Regions from separate parts of the Bacillus altaicus genome, predicted to be linked through region 2. Evidence: riboswitches for the same ligand, from Rfam matches in the RefSeq annotation. Region 2 holds a riboswitch; each other region holds the start of a gene.

Region 1 (6,119 bases), 2.6 Mb from region 2:
ACAAAATGTAGTGAATTGTCGAATAATATGTAATACTCTTAATTTCATGTTTTATAGAGATAGAATGAGAGATAGAGTGACACATCGAAGAGGGGGTTACCACAAGTATGAAAAGAATAGGACTTGCATGGCAAATTTTAATAGGACTTGCGCTTGGTATTGCAGTTGGGGCGATTTTCTTTGGAAATCAGGAAGTGGTGAAGTACTTACAACCAATTGGTGATATTTTCATCCGATTAATTAAAATGATCGTTGTACCGATTGTTGTAGCGAGTATTGTTGTTGGGGTTGCTGGTGTTGGCGATGTTAAGAAGTTAGGCCGACTAGGCGGAAAAACAATTCTTTACTTTGAAATTATTACAACGATTGCGATTGTTGTTGGTCTATTAATAGCGAACATTTTCCAACCTGGAAAAGGCGTTGATATGGATAAATTGACGAAAACAGATATTTCAAAATATACAGCTACGACAGAGCAAGTACAAAGTCATTCGTTCGCGGATACGTTTGTAAATATTGTTCCGACGAACATTATGAAATCATTAGCTGAAGGTGATATGCTTGCTATTATCTTCTTCTCAGTATTATTTGGTTTAGGTATAGCAGCAATTGGTGAGCGTGGTAAACCAGTGCTACAATTTTTCCAAGGTGTAGCAGATGCAATGTTTTATGTAACAAACCAAGTTATGAAGTTTGCACCATTTGGTGTATTCGCATTAATTGGTGTTACAGTTTCTACATTCGGATTAGCTTCTTTAATTCCCTTAGGGAAATTACTCATTGTAGTATACGGAGCAATGATCTTCTTCGTTGTAGTTGTATTAGGACTTACAGCGAAAATATTCGGTATTAACATTTTCCAATTCTTTAAAATTTTAAAAGACGAGCTGATCTTAGCGTACTCTACAGCAAGTTCAGAAACAGTTTTACCGAAAATTATGGAGAAAATGGAGAAATTCGGTTGTCCGAAAGCAATTACGTCTTTCGTTATTCCGACAGGTTATTCATTTAACTTAGATGGATCAACTTTATATCAAGCAATTGCGGCAATTTTCTTAGCTCAAATGTACGGTATTGAATTATCCATTACACAACAAATTACATTATTACTTGTATTAATGGTTACATCAAAAGGTATCGCGGGCGTACCGGGCGTATCATTCGTTGTATTATTAGCAACACTTGGTACAGTAGGTATTCCAGCTGAAGGTTTAGCGTTTATTGCAGGTATTGACCGTATTCTAGATATGGCTCGTACGGCAGTTAACGTTGTAGGTAACTCTTTAGCGGCTGTAGTTATGTCTAAGTGGGAAGGTCAATATGACGCTGAAAAAGGACAAGCCTATTTAAAAGAGATATCTGAAAAGGGTCAAGCGGCTTAATTATGATTTGAAAAGCTCTCACATATTATGTGAGAGCTTTTCTGTATGTAGAAGAGGAGAGAAAGTTATGAAACGTAAGTACGGTGATGGTTCTACGTGGAAGCGATTAATAGAGAAGACATACACAGTAAAACAAGCTGAAGCAGGTATGTTAGGAATATTGGATATAAAAAAGGTGAGAGAGCCTAGTTATAAAGAATACAATAGTAAAGAGCTTTGTATTGCAGGTGATGGGTATACATGGATGCAATATTTTATAAACGGGAAAAACTTTGCAATTACAGCTATGTTAGACAATCAAAAACAATTAGTACAATATTATATCGACGTGACGAAAGAATATAAAATAGACGAGCGTGGTTTACCTTATTTTGATGATTTATATTTAGATGTAGTATTGTTACCAAACGGTGAGATTTATGTATTGGATGAAGAGGAGTTAGAGGATGCTTATAAAATTGGTGATGTTACAAAGGAAGAATATGAGTTAGCATGGAATACAACAAAATGGATTATAGCGACTATAAAAAATAGAAAATTTTATTGGATCTCAATATTGGATAAAGAAATCGAAAAGTTAAAATGATTGGTTTATTCATATTTTTGTATAATTACCAAAAAAATCTATACAAAAAATAATTGACTTTTGTTTTGTAAGCGAGTAAAGTTAGGAAAGAAATTATTATTAAAAAATAAATATGAAACCTTCTTATAAAGAGAGGCGGAGGGACTGGCCCTACGATGCCTCGGCAGCGGACTCGATTTCAGAGTGCTGTGCCGAATCCAGCAAGCATGTGCTTGAAAGATGAGAAGAGTGTTTCTTATAGATGTATAAGACCTCTTCTCATCGGAAGAGGTCTTTTGTTATTCATTAGAAAAGGTTGAAAACTAGGGAGAGATGATACTTTGAAAGAAACGAGAGGAAATGGTTTAGCGTTATTACCACTTGGAATATTTTTGGCGCTATTTATTGGTTCTGGAATTATTACAGGTGATTTCTATAAATTGCCGATACTTGTAGCAATTTCAATTGCTGTAGGAATTGCTTTAGTGATGAATCGTAAAGAAAGCTTTAATGTGAAAGTAGAACGATTTGCTAAAGGTGCAGGAAATCCGGATATTATGATTATGGTATTAATTTTTGTACTTGCAGGGGCGTTTTCTGAAACAGCAAAAGGAATGGGCGGAGTTGATTCAACTGTTAATTTAGCGTTATCTATTTTGCCACCAGGATTTATCGTTGCTGGAATTTTTGTTATAGGGGCATTTATTTCATTAGCGATGGGAACTTCAATGGGAACAATTGCAGCACTAGCACCAATTGCTGTAGGTATTAGTGGGCAAACTGATATCTCAATTGCACTTGCGATGGCTACTGTTGTGGGCGGAGCGATGTTTGGTGATAATTTATCATTTATTTCAGATACAACAATTGCTGCTGTTCGTTCACAAGGAACAGAAATGAAAGATAAGTTTAAAACGAACTTTTTAATTGTATTACCAGCCGCTATTATTACAATTGTACTATTAGTAATAATTACTTTAGGAAGTGATACACAAGTTAAAGCCCATAGTTTTGACTGGATAAAGATTTTACCGTATGCAGGAGTACTTATTACCGCGCTACTTGGCTGGAATGTACTTATTGTGTTAACTGGTGGAACTATATTATCTGGCGCTATCGGTCTTATAGATGGAAGTTACACGTTGGAGAGTTTCTTTAAAAGTGTAACGACTGGAATGGGCGGTATGATGGAGTTAGTATTACTTGCCATTTTAATCGGTGGTATGGTCGAACTGATCCAATATAATGGTGGTATTCAATATTTAATGAATCTTTTAACGCGTAATATTCGTTCGAAAAAAGGAGCAGAGTTCGGTATTGCTGGCTTAGTGAGTATGACGAATATGTGTACAGCAAATAATACAATATCTATCATTTTCACAGGTCCGCTTGCGAAAAATATTGCAGATGAATATGAAATTGATCCACGAAAATCAGCGAGTGTACTAGATTTATTCTCTTGCTGTATACAAGGATTAATTCCGTACGGTGCACAAATGTTAACAGCGGCAGGGTTCGCCGCATTATCTCCAATTGAGCTGTTACCATATGCGTTTTATCCGATTTTAGTTGGAGTATGTGGAATCATTTCTATATTAATTGGTTTCCCGAGGTTTTCTAAAGTGGCGGAAAAAAAAGAGTATCATAAAACAGCATAACATAAAGAGACATTTATTATTAGCAGTTGAAAACGCTCGGAGAACATTCTCTGAGCGTTTTTTATTATTTATAAATCCTTTTTCAAATAGTAGTGTTTATAATCTCTTCCTACGTTATCGAGGATACCATACTCTTTATAACCGTATTTTTTATAGAAATCTAATGCTTGAAAGCTTAAAGTGTCAACTTTTATAAAATCACAACTTCTTTCTAAAGCGATTTTTTCTACTTCTAATAACAGTTTAGTTCCATACCCTAATGCACGTATATCTTCATCGATGATAAAAGAGTGAATCTCTAACCAATTCCAACAGACTTCACCTAATATTCCCCCGCATATTTTACCATTTTCATCTTTAAGAAATAAATGAATCTCTAAGTATCTGTCTCTTAAATCAGATGGAAAGTGCTTTAAATTATATTCATAAAGCTGATTGTTTATATAGTTTTTAGCGGCGGTATTGATTTCTTTCGTAATGTGTAAATTCATGATATATCCCCTTTAATTTAAATGTAGCCTTCCGAATCATTTTAACATAATTTTCTTAATAATATGTTTAATGTAATTTAATAAACGTTTGTATGTATTGCTAATTTTTTGGACGCGCAAGTTGAGATTCTCATCCGTTATTGAATAAGAATTTTTCTGTATCTATACGCATCGCATACATGTTCGTTTTGCAAAAGGCTGAATTCAACTCGGTCTTAAGTCTGAGTCGAAAACAGTTCTTAAGCTCGTTATGAAAAAATGAAAAAATAGTTAAGATAAGAGTATCAAATCGAAGGGAGGCAAGCACAAGATGAAACAATTTCTAGCGTTTATCGCGGCCGGTATTTTGGCTTTAATTGCTCTTGGTAGTCTTGCTGGTATTGTAGGATTCGCCATTGGAGCAGGAGTTGTGTACTGGAGCTATAAATCATTTGTGCGAGCTAAATCATTTTTTGGAAAGTTAGCTTGGGGTATTGTTGGTTTGATCGGCTTGTCCATTGCACTTTCTCATTCCCCAGCATTAATCGGTATCGCAGCATTAGTAGTTTTATACTACGGATACCGTGAGTGGAAAAAAGGAAAAAATGTAGTTGTTGATTCTGCTCCAGAAAGTGCTAAACCATATAGCAACTTTGAAGATGAGTGGAACAAGTTAATGAAAAACTAATATAAAATAAATCAAATTATAAAGTAGAAGAGAGGAAGATTATAATGAAACAATCTTTATTCGGACGTGTACGCGATGCAATTTTAGCTGATTTTCATAATGTGTTAGATGAGAAAGAAAGAAAAAATCCAATTGCTATGTTAAACCAATATTTACGCGACAGTGAGCGTGAAATAACAAAAATTGAGAAGTTAATTCAGCGTCATAAAACATTAAAATCTAACTTCGCTCGTGAGCTTGAGCAAGCACGTTATTTCGTTAATAAAAGATCAAAGCAGGCTATCATCGCACAAGAAGCAGGCGAATTGCAATTGCATGAACGTGCATTAGAAGAAGTAGCGTATTATGAAGGGCAAGTAACTCGCTTAGAAGAAATGTATGCTGGTGTTGTAGAGCAAATTGATGAGTTAGAGCGTCGTCTTTCAGAAATGAAAAATAAATTAAAAGAAATGAACGCAAAGCGTATGGAATTAATGGCACGTGAAAATATGGCGCATGCAAACCGTCGTATGAATACTGCTATTCATAAAATGGATGAAAATAATCCGTTCTTACGATTCGAAGAAATTGAAGATCACATTCGTGACATAGAGCTTCGTGTAAATGAAGAGCATGAGCGTGATACATTTGATATGAAAATTGCAAAACTAGAGCGTGAAATGAAAGAGAAAAATGAAGTATCGTTAACGAAAGAAGTAACAAAATAATTGTAGTATATAATAAAACAGGCTTATGATATAGTGATAGGAGAAAAGGTGTTGGAAAGCAATGCCTTTTCTTCTATGTATATGTGACAAAGAGGGGGGGGAGCTGAAATGAAGAAGCACTTTTCAAAAACACAATTTATGGGGATGCTCCTCATCATATTTGGATTCGGTCTTTTTCTTGATATGATACTTGGACATTTTGAACCAGGTGGTCTAATATTTGCATTTATTATGATTATGTTTGGAAGACATTATCGAAAGAAGAATCGTTATGTAAGAGGGAATGTATTTTTATTTGTCGGTGGTATTGTATTCTTATTCTTCTTATTTTCATCAGCAGCATTCGTACTTGTTGTGTTTGCTTGTTTAGCTTTAATTGGTTATCAACTTATTCAACAAGGACATCAGCAAAAAGCAATGAAAGTTGAAATTAAAGAAAAGGGATATATAGATGAAGAAAAACAAATATATCGTACAGAACCGTATATAAAAAATATGTTTGTAGGTAATGTACGAATGATGGATCATATTTATGAAATAGAGGATATTAACGTCCAATATGGTGCTTGTGACGTCGAGATTGATTTAACAACTGCTATGATTCCAGAGGGGGAAACGGTTATTGTTATTCGGGGCGTCATTGGTAATA
Region 2 (6,119 bases):
GCGTTTTGTAGAAAGCCGAGCTTTTGAGCAAGCTCTTCATCTTTTACGACAGCTAATCCGGCGGTGACATCACTATGACCAGCAATAAATTTTGTTGCACTATGAAGAACAACATCGGCGCCAAGGTCAAGTGGCTTTTGAAATAGTGGTGTCAAAAATGTATTATCAACAAAAGTAAGAGCATCAATAGATTTTGCAAGATTAGAAACAGCACGAATATCTGTCACTTTTAAAAGTGGGTTAGAAGGTGTTTCTACATAAAAGAGCTTCGTATTTGGTTTAATGTTTTCTTTTACTTCTTCCACATTGGTCATATCAACAAATGTATGTGAAACACCATAACGGGAGAGAACTTCAGTAACAATTCGATAAGTGCCTCCATATACATCTTCTGAAATAAGAACATGGTCACCTTGTGAAAGAAGGAGAAATGCAGTAGAAATGGCTGCAATGCCTGATGCAAAGGCAAATCCTTTTGTCCCGCCTTCTAATAAAGCAATGATATCTTCAAGAGCTTCACGTGTTGGATTTCCAGATCTACTATAGTCATACTTTCCGAAAGCATCTACATCGAACTGATGAAATGTTGATGTGTTATAGATGGGAACGTTAACAGCTCCTGTGTGTGAGTCATGCTTGTATTGATTATGCAGTAAAAGCGTATCTATGGAATAGCTCATATTTTTACACCTTCTTTTACAAGTTTAATTGCTTGCTTTAAGTCTTGAATTAAATCATTGCTATTTTCGATGCCGACTGAAAAACGGAGAAGACGATTACACACACCGCGTGCTGTTCGAATATCTTCTGGAATATCGGCATGAGTTTGCGTTGCTGGATAAGTCATTAAACTTTCGACGCCGCCAAGACTTTCAGCAAATGTAATTAAGGATAAAGATTGTAAGAAAGGATTAATCCAAGTTTCATCTTGAAGGCGAAATGAAATCATACCACCTCTTCCTGGATAAAATACATCTGTCACACCATCTTCATCATTTAAATAAGCAACAATTGCATGAGCATTTTCTTCATGCTGTTTCATGCGGAGTGCTAAAGTTTTCATCCCTCGAATTAATAGCCATGAATCAAACGGGCTTAAGACAGCACCAGAGGCATTATGATAATGAGCAAGCTCCTCGCAAAGAGATTTCCCTTTCGCAACGACAAGTCCGCTTAGTACATCGTTATGTCCGCCTAAATATTTAGTTGCGCTATGAAGGACGATGTTTGCACCTTCTGTTAATGGTTGCTGTATATAAGGTGTATAGAACGTGTTATCTACAATAAGAAGTAGTCCGTGCCTTTTCGCTACACTTGCTACACTTACGATATCAGTTACTTGCATTAATGGATTAGTCGGTGTTTCTATGAAAATAGCCTTCGTTTGAGATGTGATTGCTTGCTCAATTTGTTTAATAGATTGTGTATCTACGTATCTACATCGAATATTCCACTTGTCTTCATGTTCGGAAAATAGACGATATGTTCCTCCGTATAAGTCTTCGGATACGATAAGCTCATCTCCGGAACGGAATAGTGAAAGGACAAGGAGAACAGCCGCCATTCCTGAACTACAGGCATACCCTTGTTCACCGCTTTCTAAGTCTGCAATTGCCTGTTCTAAAAGACCGCGAGTCGGATTTCCAGTTCTTGAATAGTCAAAGCCAGTAGATTTACCAATTCCTTCGTGACGATAAGCAGTTGAGAAATAAACAGGTGGATTAACAGTTCCTGTTGTAGCTTCGCTACGGTTCCCGATTTGTGCTAGTTTTGTTTCGATTGTTGACATGTGAAAATTCCCCCTTTTTAAAGTGAACGACTAAGTGAAAATAAAAAAAGCCTTCTAAGAAGAAGGCTTTCGGATTGAATAGAGTCTTCTTCTCATCTGTCAAATCTTTAACAATTTGCTGGAATTAGCACCTTATTAACGAATGAATGTTAATGGTTGCTGAGGCGTCATAGGGCCAGTCCCTCTACCTCTCTAGATAAGAATGTGCGTATGAAATTTTTATTATGTTTTTAACTTTACAACAAAAGATAATTGAATTGCAACTTTATTTTAAATAATTTTTATTTTTCCGCAAGTGTCATTGACTTTTATTTTAGTGCATGCTAAATTTATAAAAAATTAACAAACATTGTTAAAAGGGGAACGTATTTCCTTTTAGCTACATAAATAAAATAATAAAGACAAACTCTTATTGAGAGCGGTGGAGGGAAAGGCCCTGTGAAACCCAGCAACCTTCAAACTAAATGTTTGAAACGGTGCTAAAACCTGCAAAACGTGTGTTTTGCATAATAAGAGGAGGAACAATTATGTCCCCCTCTTCAAAGTGAAGAGGGGGTTTTTATATTGATAGAAATGAGGGAGATTCGTGAAATTACTAGATTTATTATCAAAAGGAATTGTAATAGGTGATGGTGCGGTTGGAACGTTATTACATTCACATGGTTTACAAAGTAGTTTTGAAGAATTGAATTTGTCTGATCCGGACTTAATTATATCGATCCATAAACAATATGTAGCTGCTGGAGCGGATGTTATTCAAACGAATACGTATGGTGCGAATGAAGCGAAACTCCGCATGTATGGTCTAGAAAATCAAGTTGTCCAAATTAATAAAGCGGCAGTGAATATTGCGAAAGCATCAGTAACAGAGCGGAATGCAATTTTAGGGACAATTGGAGGTATGAAACATATTGGTGCTGTTACAACGACTGATATAGAGCGAGAATTTATGTTACTTGAGCAGGCAGGTGCTTTACTAGAAGAACAGGTTGATGGATTACTATTAGAAACTTTTTATGATGAATTTGAATTATTGCATGCCGTTAAAGTATTGCGTAAACAAACGAATATTCCGATTGTTGCTCAGTTAGCGTTACATGAGGCAGGTACGACTCAAAATGGGAATGATGTCAATGAAGTATTAAAACAGCTTTTGGATTACGGTGCCAATGTTGTTGGATTGAACTGTCAACTAGGGCCACTTCATATGACGGAAGCTTTCAAGATGATATCGATTCCTCAAAATGGCTATTTATCAGCATATCCGAATGCAGGTCTCCCGAATTATGTGGAAGGGCGTTACGTATATGAGGGAAGTCCAGCGTATTTTGAAGAGATGACACCAAACTTTATTGAACAAGGTATTCGTTTATTAGGTGGTTGTTGTGGTACTACCCCGGAACATATTGAAGGAATGAAACGTGCTATCGCAAATGTTGCACCTGTAATAGCAAAGGAGACGATTCAAAGGCCTAAAGTGGTCCATACACAGGAGAAGCGTTCGAGAGCTCATGTCACTCTCGCAGAAAAGGCAAAGAAACAAACGACAGTTGTAGTGGAATTAGATCCACCGAAAACGTTAGACACGCAGCGATTTTTTGAAGGGGCAAGAGCACTGAAAAGGGCTGGAGCGGATGCTATTACCCTAGCAGATAATTCATTAGCATCTCCTCGCGTTTCGAATATGGCTATGGGTGCATTATTAACGAAGCATGATATTCCAGTATTGACGCACTTAACGTGTAGAGACCATAACGTCATTGGACTACAGTCTCACTTGCTTGGATTATCAGCATTAGGTATGGAGGAAGTGCTAGCTTTAACTGGTGATCCAGCGCGCGTTGGTGATTTTCCAGGTGCAACTTCTGTATATGATTTGTCATCTATAGAGCTAATTAAAATGATTAAAGAGATGAACGACGGTCGCTCTATTTTAGGGAAATCAATTGGTCCGGCAACAAGATTTTCTGTCGGAGGGGCATTCAATCCTCATGTAAGGCATTTAAAAGCAGCGGTAAAGCGAATGGAACGAAAAATTGATGCTGGAGCAGAATATTTCTTAACTCAGCCAATTTATGATGTAGCTTTAATTAAAGAAGTATATGAAGCGACAAAGCATTTGGAACAACCCATCTTTATTGGAATTATGCCGTTAGTAAGTAAGCGGAATGCAGATTTTCTTCATTTTGAAGTACCGGGTATTACGCTCCCTGAAGAGATAAGACAAAGAATGGATGGACATGAAACGAAAGAGGCTGCTATCGAGGAAGGAATTCGTATTTCACAAGAGTTGATTGATGCGGCAATGAAATATTTTAACGGTATTTATCTTATTACGCCGTTTTTAAAATATGAAATTACAGAACATCTCGTGAAATATGTGAGAGAAAAGCAAGAAGTGAAAGAGGGTATTAATTGATGAAACGAATAGAAGAGAGATTACAACATGAAATTTTAATATTAGATGGTGCAATGGGAACGATGATCCAGCAAGAAGACTTAACAGCGGAAGATTTTGGAGGAGAAGAATACGAAGGTTGTAATGAATATTTAGTAAAAACAAGACCGGATGTGATTTTAAATATTCATAAAGTCTACATTGAAGCTGGTGCAGATATTATTGAAACGAATACGTTTGGTGCAACAAATATTGTATTAAGTGATTATGCATTGTCTCATTTAGATGAAGAGTTAAACGAAAGGGCAGCGCTTTTGGCGAAGCGAGCAGTCAAAGAAAGTGGGAAAGAAGTATATGTTGCGGGAGCGATGGGACCAACGACGAAAGCGATTAGTGTTACAGGTGGTGTAACTTTTGAAGAGTTAATCGAAGCCTATACAAGGCAAGCGAGAGGACTATTAAGAGGAGAAGTTGATGTATTGCTCGTTGAGACGAGTCAAGATATGCGTAATGTGAAAGCTGCGTACCTTGGAATTCAAGCGGCGTTTGAAGAACTAAACAAAATAGTACCTATTATGATTTCTGGAACAATTGAACCGATGGGAACGACTTTAGCGGGTCAAACGATCGAAGCCTTTTATTTATCGGTAGAGCATATGAAGCCATTATCGGTTGGGTTAAACTGTGCTACTGGTCCAGAATTTATGAGGGAACATATGCGTTCTCTATCTGATTTATCGGAGTGTTATATTTCTTGTTATCCAAACGCTGGTCTTCCTGATGAAGATGGACATTATCACGAATCTCCGGCGTCACTTGCTGAAAAAGTAAAACGTTTTGCTGAAGAAGGATGGATTAATATTATTGGTGGTTGTTGTGGCACAACACCAGAACATATAAGTGCAATGAAATTGGCGCTTGCCTCGATTAATCCTCGTGAGCATCATGAAAGGGTTGGACATGGAATTAGTGGACTAGAAGCGTTGCAATATGATGATTCTATGAGGCCCCTATTTGTTGGAGAAAGGACGAACGTAATTGGATCGCGTAAGTTTAAAAGATTAGTAGCAGAAGGGAAATTTGAAGAGGCTGCTGAAGTGGCAAGAGCGCAAGTGAAGAAAAATGCTCATATTATTGATATTTGTATGGCAGACCCTGACCGTGATGAAATAGAAGATATGGAAAGATTCTTGGCAGAAGTTACGAAAGTGTTAAAAGTACCAATTATGATTGATTCAACAGATGAAAATGTTATGGCGAAAGCTCTTACTTATATTCAAGGAAAAGGTGTTATCAATTCTATTAATTTAGAGGATGGAGAAGAACGTTTTGAAAAAGTGACACCCCTTCTTCGGAAATACGGTGCTGCGATAGTTGTAGGGACAATTGATGAAGATGGTATGGCAGTTAGTGCAGAAAGAAAGATAGAGATTGCTAAAAGAAGCTATGAATTACTAACGAAGAAGTATGGTATACGCCCATCTGATATTATTTTTGATGCGCTGGTGTTTCCTGTAGGAACAGGTGATGAAGAATATATAGGTTCAGCGGCAGCGACTATAGAAGGAATTCGTCTTATTAAAGAAGCGTTACCAGAATGTTTAACGATTCTAGGTGTGAGTAACATATCTTTTGGTTTACCACCAGCTGGACGTGAAGTATTAAACTCTGTCTTTCTATACCATGCAACGAAAGCAGGATTAGATTATGCGATTGTTAACACGGAAAAATTAGAGCGCTATGCGTCAATTCCAGAGGAAGAAAAACGTATGGCAGATGCATTATTATTTGAAACGACGAAAGAGACGTTAGAAAAATTCACAAACTTTTATCGTGTTGCCAAAAAGAAAGATGTCGTTATACAAGAAACGCTAACACTTGATGAACGACTGGCAAACTATATTGTAGAAGGTACGAAGCAAGGACTACAAG
Region 3 (6,119 bases), 1.5 Mb from region 2:
GGACCAGTAGTAGCATTCTGTAAAGCAAAAGACTTTGATCATGCACTTGCAATTGCAAATAATACAGAATACGGTTTAACAGGAGCAGTTCTTTCTAACAACCGTGACCATATTGAAAAAGCACGTGAAGACTTCCACGTTGGTAACTTATACTTCAACCGTGGATGTACTGGTGCAATCGTAGGTTACCAACCATTCGGTGGCTTTAACATGTCTGGTACAGACTCTAAAGCTGGTGGCCCTGACTACTTAGCACTTCATATGCAAGCAAAAACTACTTCTGAAACTTTATAAGAAATAGTAAAAGAGATCTTCACAGTTTGTGAAGATCTCTTTTTTTGAGAAATTCTCTATATATAGAAGCTAGTTAATTTAAATCGAGAAATAGTTACCAAATATTACTATGTATTCTTTAGAATTAGTTAAACCCTATTAATATCGGGATAAACATGAAAATAGAAACAAAACAGCGAGAAAAATTGACTTATTAGTCATATTTTTTAGTATTCATTTTGAGGATTTCCTGTATAATACAATTTGAAAGAAAATCTATGGTTTGACAAGAGAACACTCCTTTCGGTTTTGCTAACTGAAAGGGGTGTTTTTTTAGGTCGCTAAAAACTCTTCTGTACTCATTATATTTGCGTATACTCCATTTAAACTCGCCAAAATTGTATTATGAATATAAACAGCTGGTATAGTAGCATTCTTAAATGAAAGATCTTTTGTAGCACAAGCATCGTGTATTACGGTACAGTGAAGGCCAAAATCAAAAGCAGCCCTTACCGTAGCATCAATACACATATGGGTCATCATCCCGCAGATTACGACGTGCTCAATTCCTGAACGTTGTAATCGTTCTAGAAGATCAGTTTCTCGGAAGCTATTTGGATAATGTTTAAGGATAACGGATTCCTCTCTAAGTGGACGGACATTTTCGTGAATATGGACACCTTCTGTATTGGGTAGGAAAAAAGTAGCACTATCCTTTATAGCTACATGTTGGATATGAAAAATAGGTTCGTTTCTAATTCTAAAATGTTGTAGTAGCTGATCAGCATATTCACTTGCTTCTACGGGATTACGTAATTCCATCTTGCCATTTGGAAAATAATCATTTTGAATATCGACGAGCAAAAGGGCTGTTTTCATATATTTATCTTCCTCCGAATTCATATTGAAATACTGTTATTCAATTAGTAGAGAAGATTCTCCTCTTTAAAAGTATGAGTGAGGAGGATGTTACATAACTATAAAAATTACTATTGTATTGTGATTTTTTTATTTGAAAATTTTAATAGAGGAATAATTAATATTTTTCTAAAAAATATATTGACTCTTATTATTCTGAGTTCTATAATGAGAATTAATTAAACGACAATTAAATCGATACACTCTTATCCAGAGAGGTGGAGGGACTGGCCCTACGATACCTCAGCAACGGGTTTTTTAATACCGTGCTAACTCCAGCAAGCTTAAAGTAGGCTTGGAAGATGAGAAGATGTGAACGAGTACATATAAGTGCTCTCCTTCTTATCTTTTACAAGTGATAAGAAGGAGAGCACTTTTTATTTTACCTCGAAAGCTCTACTTCAAGTTTTACAGCATATAGGAGGGAAGAAAATGATTTCTTTTAACAATGTAAGTAAAGTATATGAATCAGGTGGGCAATCTGTTCATGCGGTGGAGGATGTAACGCTGTCAGTTGAAAAGGGCGAAATTTTTGGCATTATCGGATTTAGTGGTGCTGGAAAGAGTACGTTATTACGTTTAGTAAATATGTTAGAACGACCAACTGCAGGAACAATTTCAATAGACGATAAAGATATTACATCATTATCGGCGAAAGAGTTACGGAAACTAAGACAAAGAATTGGGATGATTTTTCAAAGCTTTAATCTATTTAATTCAAGAACAGTGTTTGGGAACATTGCTTATCCATTAAGGTTAGCGAAATTGCCGAAGAATGAGATAAAAGAAAGAGTGAATGAACTACTAAAGTTTGTTGGTTTAGAAGATAAAGCGAACTATTATCCAGAACAGTTATCAGGTGGACAAAAGCAGCGCGTTGGGATTGCAAGAGCACTTGCGACATCACCGGATATTCTCATATGTGATGAGGCAACATCAGCTTTAGATCCGGAAACAACAACAGAAATTTTAAATTTATTAAAGAAAGTAAATAGAGAGTACAATTTAACGATTCTACTTATTACACATGAAATGCACGTTGTGAAAGAAATTTGTCACCGTGTAGCTGTTATGGAAAAAGGAAAAGTAATTGAAGAAGGAAAACTGTTTGACGTTTTCACACAACCAAAAACAAAGACAACTCAAAATTTTGTACGCTCTGTTATTAATGATCACTTACCAGAAAGTGTTCTAGCGAAAATTCAAAACGGAGGTCAGATTTATCGCCTGACTTTTACTGGGGAAGAGACAGGGCAGCCTGTACTATCATATATTGCGAAAAACTATAACGTCGATGTAAATGTTCTTTACGGAAATATTATTGAACTCCAAAATGTGCTATTTGGAAATCTTCTTGTAGAACTACAAGGTGAACAGAAAGAAATTCAAAAAGCATTACAACATCTAAGACTGCAAGTGCAGCTGAAGGAGGTAGAAGCTCATGCGAGTTGATTGGAGTATATTTTGGCCTCGCATATTAGATGCGACGGGGGATACCCTCTTAATGGTAATTGTAACCCTTATATTCGCTACAATTCTTGGTATACCTCTAGGTTTGCTTTTATATGTAACGAGAAAAGGAAACTTTTTAGAAAATAAATGGGTCTTTTCTATTCTTAATATCATAATTAATACAATTCGTCCGGTTCCATTCATTATCTTTTTAGTAGCTTTAAGCCCACTAACAAGAAGTGTTATTGGAACAACGATTGGAACAGCGGCAGCAATCTTCCCAATGACGTTAGTTGCATCAATTGGTATTGCTAGAATGGTTGAAACAAATCTTGTTTCTGTTCCGAAAGGGGTAATTGAAGCAGCGCAAGCAATGGGTGCTTCACCAATTAGAATTGTTTTTGAAATCCTCGTGCCAGAAGCGTTAGCACCATTAATCTTAGGTGTAACGTTTATGACAGTTGGTTTAATTGAATTTTCAGCAGTTGCTGGGCTTGTCGGTGGTGGCGGTCTTGGTGACTTAGCGATGACATATGGTTATCAACGTTTTGATACGTCAGTGATGTTCGTAACGGTTGTTTTACTTATCATTCTCGTACAGATAGCTCAAAATTTAGGGAACTACTTTGCGAAAGTCTTTTTACGCAGATCATAAAAGGAAGAGGGGAAAAGAAAATGAAGAAAATTTTAGCATTTGCATTATCAGCGATCGTAGGAATTACAGCCTTAAGCGGCTGCTCAGGTGGAGACACAGGTGCAGGAGCTAAAGAGAAAGTAGTTCGCATTGGTGTAACTGGAACGGATGGAAACGCTTGGGAAATTGTAAAGGAAAAAGCTGAAAAAGAAGGGATTAAAGTTAAACTGATTGAGTTCTCTGATTATACAACGCCAAATAAAGCGTTAGCTGATGGAGATATTGAACTAAACTCATTCCAGCACATTGCTTTCTTAGAGCAATTTAAAAAGGAGCATAGATTAGATATTACAGCTGTTGGTACAACACAAATTGCACCGATGGGCTTATACTCTGAAAAATATAAGAAAGCAAATGAAATCCCAGATGGTTCAGAAATTGCTATTCCAAATGATCCAACGAACCAAGCACGTGCATTAAAACTTCTTGATGCAGCTGGATTATTAAAGCTTAAGAAAGATTTTGGTCTATTTGGGGATCCAAGCGGCATTGCTGAAAATCCGAAGAAGCTAAAGATTACACCGGTTATCGCACAGCAAACACCTCGTGTGTTAAAAGATGTAGCGGCTTCAGTTATTAATAACGGTGTTGCTGGTCAAGCTGGATTAGACCCAGCGAAGGATCCAATTTTCTTAGAAGATCCAAATAATGAAAATGCAAAGGCCTATATTAATATTTTCGCAGCTCGTACGAAAGATAAAAAGGATCCAACACTGAAAAAAGTAATTGAACTATATCATTCAAAAGAAGTAACAGATGCAATTAAGAAAGAAACAAATGATGGTTCCATTTCAGTAGATCTTTCACTTGATGAGCTTGAAAAAATCGTAAAATAATTATTGAGTTTAACGACTAACAGTAGGAACCCCTCCGCTGTTAGCTCGTTAAACATATAATCTACTTAACAAACAAAACCCTAATTCTGTACCTTCCAATTTTGTATAACATAGAATCCAATGTTTGTTAAGTAGAGTGATGGACCAGGAGTTTTCCTGGTCTTTTTTTATGGTTATTCAATCATGATACTTTTTAAATTATCTTCGTGATGCTCTTGTTCTTTCGGATAAGCAGCTAGCTCCTCTTGTAAAATATTTAGTGCTTGCTTAGCTGATTGCTGAATCGGATTCGGTAACTCTTCTAATATAAGCATACCGAATTTTATTTTTGTACGAATTACCTTTCTTAGTAGTTCATCATGCATGTACTACACCTCCAAACCGAATATTTAGTACATCATCTTCAAACTTAGCTCCTTGAATAGAAAGGTGCGTTAATGTTTTTGGCAAGGTGATATTTCGCTTCGCAGAACCGGCTCGAATAATAAGTTCATCACCTTTTTGATTTAATGAAAGTTCACTTTTGTTTGAGAAGGGAATGGACAGAACGAAAATATACTCATCGCCATCTTTTTTTACATATTGTGTGCGACCGTTAAATTTCACTTCCGTAGGAGAAGAGTCAGATTTAAATAAAGCGTCTCCTACACGTTCTAACATAGACAAACCAACAACTTCTTGTTCAAACATCGGAGCTTCGTAAATAGGAAGTGGCTGAAAACTATCTTGAATTAATGTTTTATATTTCTTTTGTGTATCTTTCCATGCCTGAAAATAAGGATCGGTGACAGTGTTAGGGATGATGCGGTTAATCATAATGGCATCAACGTTATAATCGTATAAGTTTAAATACGTAAAGCTGCGCTGAGCTTCTTTAATGACCATTTTTTCAGGATTTACAACAACGCGAATGCTGGTTACCTCTCGGTTTGATAAAATATCTCTCATTTCTCCAAGCTGTTCAAGTGTATTTGTTAATTCGTCCATAATATCATCGGTTGGAAGGGGGACACCAAGGAGTGGTTGAGCTACAGGACGAACGACTTTTAAAATTTTTCTTTTAATAGGAAAGAGTTTTTCCATCCACCAGCCGAGCATGTCTGGAAAGCTGAGCATTGCTAAAGTTTCTCCAGTCGGTGCGCAATCAATAATGATGACGTCGTAAGTGTTGTGTTTATAGTAATCGAGTACTCGAAGTAAGCTAATTAAATCTTCCATACCAGGGAACATCGTTAATTCTTCTGTTGTAATATCATCGGCTGCTTTGGAAGTGAAGAGTAGTGTAATATATTTCTGCAATTTCCCCCAGCCTTTTTCCATTTCATAAATCGTATTAATCTCTTGTGCCCATAAGTTTTCGCGAATTTCTAATGGTTCAGAAGATAGCTTTATACCAAATGAATCTCCTAAACTATGAGCAGGATCTGTGCTCATTACTAATGTTTTTAATCCTTGTTTTGAACTTTGAAGTGCTGTTGCTGCTGAAATGCTAGTTTTTCCTACGCCGCCTTTACCTGTATACAAAATAATTCTCATCATTTTATCCCCTTTGTTTCGAATGTCGAATATTACGAGTATCGAAGTAAATGGTTGAATAAAAACCCAGTTAGGGCTTTATTCAATCGGAATGTTTTTCATTTTAGGTGTAGAAACCTTTTCTTCTGTTTTTTGCTGTGATGTAGCAATGTGATTCATGATCTTTTGGAAGATTTGTAGTAAGAATGCTTTTTCTTCTTCTGACAATGCTTCCGTCACTAGGCTAAAGTAATGGGCCGCATTTTGTTTCACTTCTTGAACGAGCATTACGCCGTTTTCTGTTAAACGAATTAATACAATGCGTCGATCGCTTTCATCACGGTAGCGTTCAATATAGCCCTTTTTTACAAGGCGATTTACAACGCCTGTCGTTGTACTCATCGGTATATCAAGAAGATCAGCGATTTTTG
Region 4 (6,119 bases), 1.4 Mb from region 2:
ATTTTCTTTATTTCCCCCGCAAGCAGTTAGTAGTAGACTCGCCCCTAAAACTGATGCAACAACAGGTACAACTTTTTTCTTCATTGTTCTTTCCTCCCTAAATGTGTTGTTCGTAACGTCATAATGTCCATGTCTTAAAGTGTAGCTATAGAAGAAGAGAAAACCTATTATAAATATGTGTATGTAGGTAATCAGGTGTTCTATATGTATATACATGTCGAACTATAATCTATCGTTATATGTTTCAACTTAGTAGACATTACATTTTGGTGGTGAAATATTTCGTTTCTTTGATTATTTAGAATATTAACACTGGAAAGAACTATATGTCAATAATAAAAACAGAATGTTAATTTCTTGAAATAATATATTGAAAAAGTAGATTCCCGTGTATTAAGGAATCTACTTTTAATGTATTTTATGAAAAAATAATTAGTATGGTGGAATAACGTTGATCAAAGTTACAATTTATTTTTCGATTTTTGCCCACTTGAAGTTTAACTGGCCTGCAAAGTCAACTTGCACAATTCCTTTTACATAAGAACGCTCTAAATAAGATTCTCCTTTTTGGTAAAGAGGAGCGATAACAGAGTCCTTAAATAATATTTTTTCTGATGCTAGTAACGCTTCCCAGCGAGCTTTTTCATCACCAGCCAAGGTAGTTTTAACTTTTTCAATTGTGTCATTAAACTCTTTATTAGAGTAATGATCTAAGTTGTAAGGGTTATTCGTCGTAAATAGTTCAAGGAATGTAATTGGATCAGCAAAGTCAGGACTCCAACCGTCAATTCCAATTTCGTAGTCACCTTTTAATAAGAGTGAAACTTGCTGCTTACGCGGTTGAGGTTTTATATTTACTGTTAAGCCGTCTAAATTTTTTTCTAGTTGTCCTTTTAAGAATTCACCAGTTTTCTTTTCAAGGTCACCATCACTGGTTAATAATTCTAATGTGATTTTTTCAGATCCAAGTTCTTGTTTTGCCTTTTTCCATAATTCTTGTGCAGATTTTGTATCGATTTTTGTTAAATCGCCGTTTGCAGTACGGAAGTCTGTTCCGTCAGGTCCTTTTGCAAAGTTTTTTGGAACGAGACTATTAGCTGGTGTAGAGCCATCGTTTAATAACGTATTTACAAAGGATTTTCGGTCAATTGTCTGAGCAATCGCTTGGCGTGCAGAGACATTTTGAAGTACTTTGTTTTGTTGGTTCATACGTAAAAATTGTACGCCTACATTTGGACGTTCTTTAAAGTTCCCATCTTTTTTATACTTATCAACGAAATCAGACGTTAATTTTATACGGTCTAATTGTTTTGATTCAAATAAATTTACTTCCGTTGATTTCTCTTTTACAACGTTGAAATTGATTTCTTCGAGTTTGACATTATCTTTATCCCAATAGGTAGGGTTTTTCTTAAATTTAAAGCTTTGTTCATGCTTCCAATCGTTTAGTGTGAAAGCTCCGTTGTATAAGATTTTATTATCTTCTAAAGCGTACTTATCACCTTGTGCTTTAAAGAATTCCTCGTTGATTGGTAGAAATGTTGGGAACGCCGTTAAGCTAATAAAATACGGAACAGGACGCTCTAATTCTACTTCAAACGTATGGTCATCAACTGCTTTTACACCAAGTTGATCGGCTGGAAGCTCTTTACTATTAATTTTTTTAGCGTTTTTAATATCAAAGAATAAAAAAGCATATTCAGAGGCTGTTGCTGGATCAACAGCTCTTTGCCAAGCGAAGACAAAATCTTTCGCTGTTACAGGTGTGCCGTTCGACCATTTTGAATCTCGTAAATGGAATGTGTATTTCGTTTTATCGCCACTCACTTCATGAGATTTTGCAGCGCCAGGAACAGGTTTATTACCTTCGCCAAGATTGTATAAACCTTCAAATACGTTTCTCATTACTTGACCAGAATCAGTATCTGTAGCACGAGCCGTATCCATTGTTCGAATCTCAGTAGGTGAAGATAAGTTTAAAACTTGCTTACTAGGTGCCTCATCTTTTGCATTTGCTCCGCTTGCTTCGTTTTTATAACTACCGCAACCAGCTAATAAAATACTTACTCCTACAACTGATGCAATACCGGGTACAAACTTCTTTTTCATTTGATTTTCCTCCTAAATAGTTAATAAGATTGGATGATGATGAGGGAATGAAAAACAAAAATCCCTCTTTTCGTATTGAGAAAGAGGGATTTTTACGTACAAGTTATGCACCCGTATATAAACGAAGTCCCTCATTCTATCTTTCAAGCATAAAGCTTGCAGGAAGTGGCACAGTATTCAAAATGAACCTGTTGCCGAGGTTTCAAAGGGCCAGTCCCTCCACCTCTCTTGATACAATGAGTAAATGAATTTTATTAATTTTTGCGTTTCTTTGATAATTCAAAATCTTACACCTTAGATAATGAAGTGTCAATCAAATGGAATATAGTTTAAATTTTCAGTTTTATTTAAAATAAAAAAACCACTGCATATGGCAGTGGTTTCCCTACTAGAAGTTAAAGTTATCTGGATCTGGACCAACGCGATGATTTTCATTTAAAGCTTGAATTGCTTTCATATCCTCCGAGCTTAATTCAAAGTCGAAGATGTTCGCATTTTCAATAATGCGGTGTTCTTTAATAGACTTAGGGATTGTTACAACTTCATTTTGCAGATCCCAACGTAAAATAACTTGTGCAGTTGATTTATTATGTTTTGCAGCAATTTCTTGTAGTGTTGGATTATCCAGTAGCTGCCCTTGCATTAATGGTGACCAAGCCTCAAGCTGGATGTTATGTTCTTTACAGAAAGCATGTAATTCTTCTTGTGCTAAGCGAGGGTGGTATTCCACTTGGTTGACCATTGGCTTGATTTCAGCAATTTCAAATACGTCTTGTAAGTGGTGAATGTGGAAATTACTCACACCGATAGCACGAACACGACCATCTTTATAAAGCTGCTCTAAAGCTTTCCATGATTCATTGTATTTTCCTTTTACAGGCCAATGTACTAAGTATAGATCTAAATATTCTAGACCTAATTTTTCTAATGTAGTTTCAAATGCTTGCAATGTTGACTCGTAACCTTGATCACTATTCCACACTTTTGAAGTGATGAACAACTCTTTACGAGGAATACCAGATTCTTGAATTGCCTGTCCAACGCCTTCTTCGTTTTTATATATCGCAGCAGTATCGATACTACGGTATCCATTTTTTATAGCTGCTTTTACAGAATCAATTACTTCTGTACCATCTTCTACTTTAAAAACACCTAAGCCGAACCAAGGCATTTTTACGCCGTTATGTAATGTTGTATAGTCGTTTAAACTTGTTAAAGTCATATTAATTCCCCCTAGCTTTTTTATTGGTTGCTTCCACTGCTTGTTGAATGACTTCTGAAAAATTATTTTCATATAGAACTTTTAAGCCTTCAGCCGTTGAACCTCCTGGTGTTGTTACTTGTTCGCGGAGCATAGCTGGATCCTGATTTTGCTGAAGCATAGCGGCAGAGCCAGCAATCATTTGAATGACAAGGTGTTTTGCTGTTTCCTCATCAATACCATAGCTTTTCGTTGCTTCAATTAAACCTTCAGCAAAGTGATAGAGAAAAGCAGGTGCACTACCAGTAACTGCGGTAAGTTGGTGAACTTCTTCTTCGGTACAAAACTGTGAGGTACCGATACCCTTTAAAAGAAGTTGTAACGTTTCTTGATGTGTTTCATCTACAGAATGTCCCGTCGTATATAAGGAGATAGACTTTCCGATTTCAGCAGCTGTATTTGGCATAATCCAAGCAACAGGTGTCCCTTGGGGAAGCCTTTCTTCTAGATAAGATGGTCCGATTCCGGCAGCAACTGTCACGACAAATTGATTAGTTAGAAGAGGGGATAGATCCGCTAATAGCTGTTCATGTGCGACAGGCGGCATTGCTAAAACGATTGTATCTACAGATTTAATATGCTGCTTCCAATCAGTTGTAATCGATAGATCATATTGAGTTTGTAATTGCGTTAGTTTTTCTCTGTTGCTTCGGTTGGAAACAATAATTTCTTCGATGTATTCTTTACTTGTTGTAAGTAGTCCAGCAAATATGGCTTCTGCCATACGACCGGCACCAATAAATAAAATTCGATGTTTATTAGGCATATCCTTTATTCCTTTCTGATGAGAATATGTTATAAAAAACGATACCATTTTTAAGAGAATTTTGTAAAAAGAAACGGCTTATAGTGGAGGGAATACAATTGGATAAAAAGGAGTATGAAGATTATTATACTTGAAAAATAGTTATAATTAAAAATCCCTGAAGCATTTATGCTTCAGGGATTGATAAATTATAAGTTTATGCTTTCGTCATACCAAGCAATACAGCGCCGCCGATAATTAAAACACTACCTAGTGCAATAAAGATCAATTGACGTTTTGTTTTCTTTTCACCTAAGAAGACAATCGCACCGAATGTTGAGATAACGATTCCAGTTTGAGATAATGGGAAGCTTGTTGCTACTCCAACACGTGGTAATGAAAGAAGTAAGAATAAGTTTCCTGTTCCCCATAGTAAACCAGATAAAGCATTACGAATTGCATATTTGTTAAATGGTTTATGTTTAGATGTCAGTACAACCGCACCAACAAACATACCAACTGCCTGTGGTAAAATAGCAGACCAACCATCGATGTTATACCAACGAATAATAATTACATATACAAGATAACCGAAAGTAGAAACAATTAAAGTAAGAAGTCCCTTTTTCAATTGTCCTGGTGGCTGTGCATTTTCTTTATCATCTAGTGATGTGAATACAACACCAACTACGATTAATAGGATTGCAATCGTTCCCAGAACAATCGTTGTAGTAGTAGTCCACTCACGAAAAGCGATAACTCCAAAGATAGAAGTTGCAACAAGTTGCATACCAGTAGAAATAGTTACAGTAGTTGAAACACCTAGTTTTTCAACTGTTTTTAATTGGTTTACTTGTCCTAAAGCCCAGAATAAACCTGAAATAAAGCCAACAATCAAGACTGTCATTGTTAAAGTTGGTTGAGTAAATACATACATAGTTGTTGCGAAGAATAGAGCACCGATTGTCATACCTACCGTTTGGCTATATGCACCACCGCCCATTTTTACGCTTACTAATAAGATGTTTCCCCATGCGATTGCAGGAAGAAGCGCTAATAAAATGTCCATTACAAGACTCCCTTCGGTTTTCTATACCAATATAATTACATATCGTTCTAACGATCGGTAATGCCCCACTAATAGAGTAGAAGATTACCGATCGCTAAAACAGGATGAAGAATTTACGATATAAATGCGTTTTCATTTCTTCATTTTTTGAAACACTTTCATATAATAACAGGAAATTACCTATTTTAGAAAGTGAATTCAAATAAAATGTATATTTAAATAAGAGGTAAAAATCAGTCAATTATTAAATCATTTTATTTTTCGGGAAATAAAAAGCAACTTTTGTCGAAAGTTGCTTTAAGAAGTAGTAATTCTTCTATTAATGAGTTGAATGCATAGTAAGAATAGAAAGGACATACTAATCGTTATGATTACAAGCGTCCAAGCTAGTTGCATATTACTTGCATCAATAGCCATATAAATCGCCGTTGGAATCGTCTGAGTTTTTCCAGGTATATTTCCTGCAAACATTAAAGTTGCACCAAATTCACCGAGTGCGCGAACAAAGCTTAAAATCATACCACTTAGTAACGCAGGAAATGCAAGCGGGAGTGTGACATGTAAAAAAACTTGATATTCACTTGCACCAAGATCGCGCGCGCCATCTTCGATTTGTACATTTGCGATAGAAAATCCTGTTTTTGCTGATTGGTACATGAGCGGAAATGCAACAACTGTAGAAGCAATGATAGCAGCAGTAGATGTAAACATAATGGACTGCTGAAATAATGATTCAATCCACTTTCCAATGGGACTGTTATTTCCGAAAATGATAATTAGAAAAAAGCCGATGACAGTTGGTGGAAGCACCATTGGTAATAAGAAAATAGTTTCTAGTAGTACTTTATATCGCCACGAGGAGCGCGCTAATGCTCGTCCAATAATCGTTCCCAAAATCGTAACGATAATGGTGGCGCACGCAGCTACTCGTAAAG

What was found. Region 2 has a riboswitch for S-adenosylmethionine ahead of ACE38F_RS07670 (bifunctional homocysteine S-methyltransferase/methylenetetrahydrofolate reductase). Riboswitches for the same ligand answer to the same signal wherever they lie in the genome.
Region 1: another riboswitch for S-adenosylmethionine. It lies ahead of ACE38F_RS20740 (Na+/H+ antiporter NhaC family protein); the one in region 2 lies ahead of ACE38F_RS07670 (bifunctional homocysteine S-methyltransferase/methylenetetrahydrofolate reductase).
Region 3: another riboswitch for S-adenosylmethionine. It lies ahead of ACE38F_RS26185 (methionine ABC transporter ATP-binding protein); the one in region 2 lies ahead of ACE38F_RS07670 (bifunctional homocysteine S-methyltransferase/methylenetetrahydrofolate reductase).
Region 4: another riboswitch for S-adenosylmethionine. It lies ahead of ACE38F_RS00565 (peptide ABC transporter substrate-binding protein); the one in region 2 lies ahead of ACE38F_RS07670 (bifunctional homocysteine S-methyltransferase/methylenetetrahydrofolate reductase).

What each region holds. Positions count from the first base shown of each region.
Region 1 covers NZ_CM143394.1:4,014,326-4,020,444, reverse strand. The annotation lists gene gltP (glutamate/aspartate:proton symporter GltP) at 108-1,382, shown strand; gene ACE38F_RS20745 (ribonuclease FAU-1 family protein) at 1,450-1,968, shown strand; SAM riboswitch class I at 2,089-2,194, shown strand; gene ACE38F_RS20740 (Na+/H+ antiporter NhaC family protein) at 2,289-3,605, shown strand; gene ACE38F_RS20735 (GNAT family N-acetyltransferase) at 3,674-4,096, opposite strand; gene ACE38F_RS20730 (lmo0954 family membrane protein) at 4,407-4,763, shown strand; gene ACE38F_RS20725 (PspA/IM30 family protein) at 4,808-5,470, shown strand; gene liaF (cell wall-active antibiotics response protein LiaF) at 5,579-6,119, shown strand, end outside.
Region 2 covers NZ_CM143394.1:1,462,130-1,468,248, forward strand. The annotation lists gene metC (cystathionine beta-lyase) at 1-680, opposite strand, end outside; gene metI (cystathionine gamma-synthase/O-acetylhomoserine thiolyase) at 677-1,789, opposite strand; SAM riboswitch class I at 1,879-1,992, opposite strand; SAM riboswitch class I at 2,196-2,305, shown strand; gene ACE38F_RS07670 (bifunctional homocysteine S-methyltransferase/methylenetetrahydrofolate reductase) at 2,376-4,208, shown strand; gene metH (methionine synthase) at 4,208-6,119, shown strand, end outside.
Region 3 covers NZ_CM143394.1:5,085,707-5,091,825, reverse strand. The annotation lists gene pruA (L-glutamate gamma-semialdehyde dehydrogenase) at 1-294, shown strand, start outside; gene ACE38F_RS26190 (cysteine hydrolase family protein) at 607-1,152, opposite strand; SAM riboswitch class I at 1,395-1,500, shown strand; gene ACE38F_RS26185 (methionine ABC transporter ATP-binding protein) at 1,624-2,643, shown strand; gene ACE38F_RS26180 (methionine ABC transporter permease) at 2,633-3,298, shown strand; gene ACE38F_RS26175 (MetQ/NlpA family ABC transporter substrate-binding protein) at 3,319-4,173, shown strand; gene ACE38F_RS26170 (DUF3926 domain-containing protein) at 4,347-4,538, opposite strand; gene ACE38F_RS26165 (ArsA family ATPase) at 4,531-5,712, opposite strand; gene ACE38F_RS26160 (MarR family winged helix-turn-helix transcriptional regulator) at 5,788-6,119, opposite strand, start outside.
Region 4 covers NZ_CM143394.1:106,566-112,684, reverse strand. The annotation lists gene ACE38F_RS00570 (peptide ABC transporter substrate-binding protein) at 1-84, opposite strand, end outside; gene ACE38F_RS00565 (peptide ABC transporter substrate-binding protein) at 469-2,109, opposite strand; SAM riboswitch class I at 2,243-2,347, opposite strand; gene ACE38F_RS00560 (aldo/keto reductase) at 2,498-3,331, opposite strand; gene proC (pyrroline-5-carboxylate reductase) at 3,333-4,136, opposite strand; gene ACE38F_RS00550 (GRP family sugar transporter) at 4,333-5,184, opposite strand; gene modB (molybdate ABC transporter permease subunit) at 5,482-6,119, opposite strand, start outside.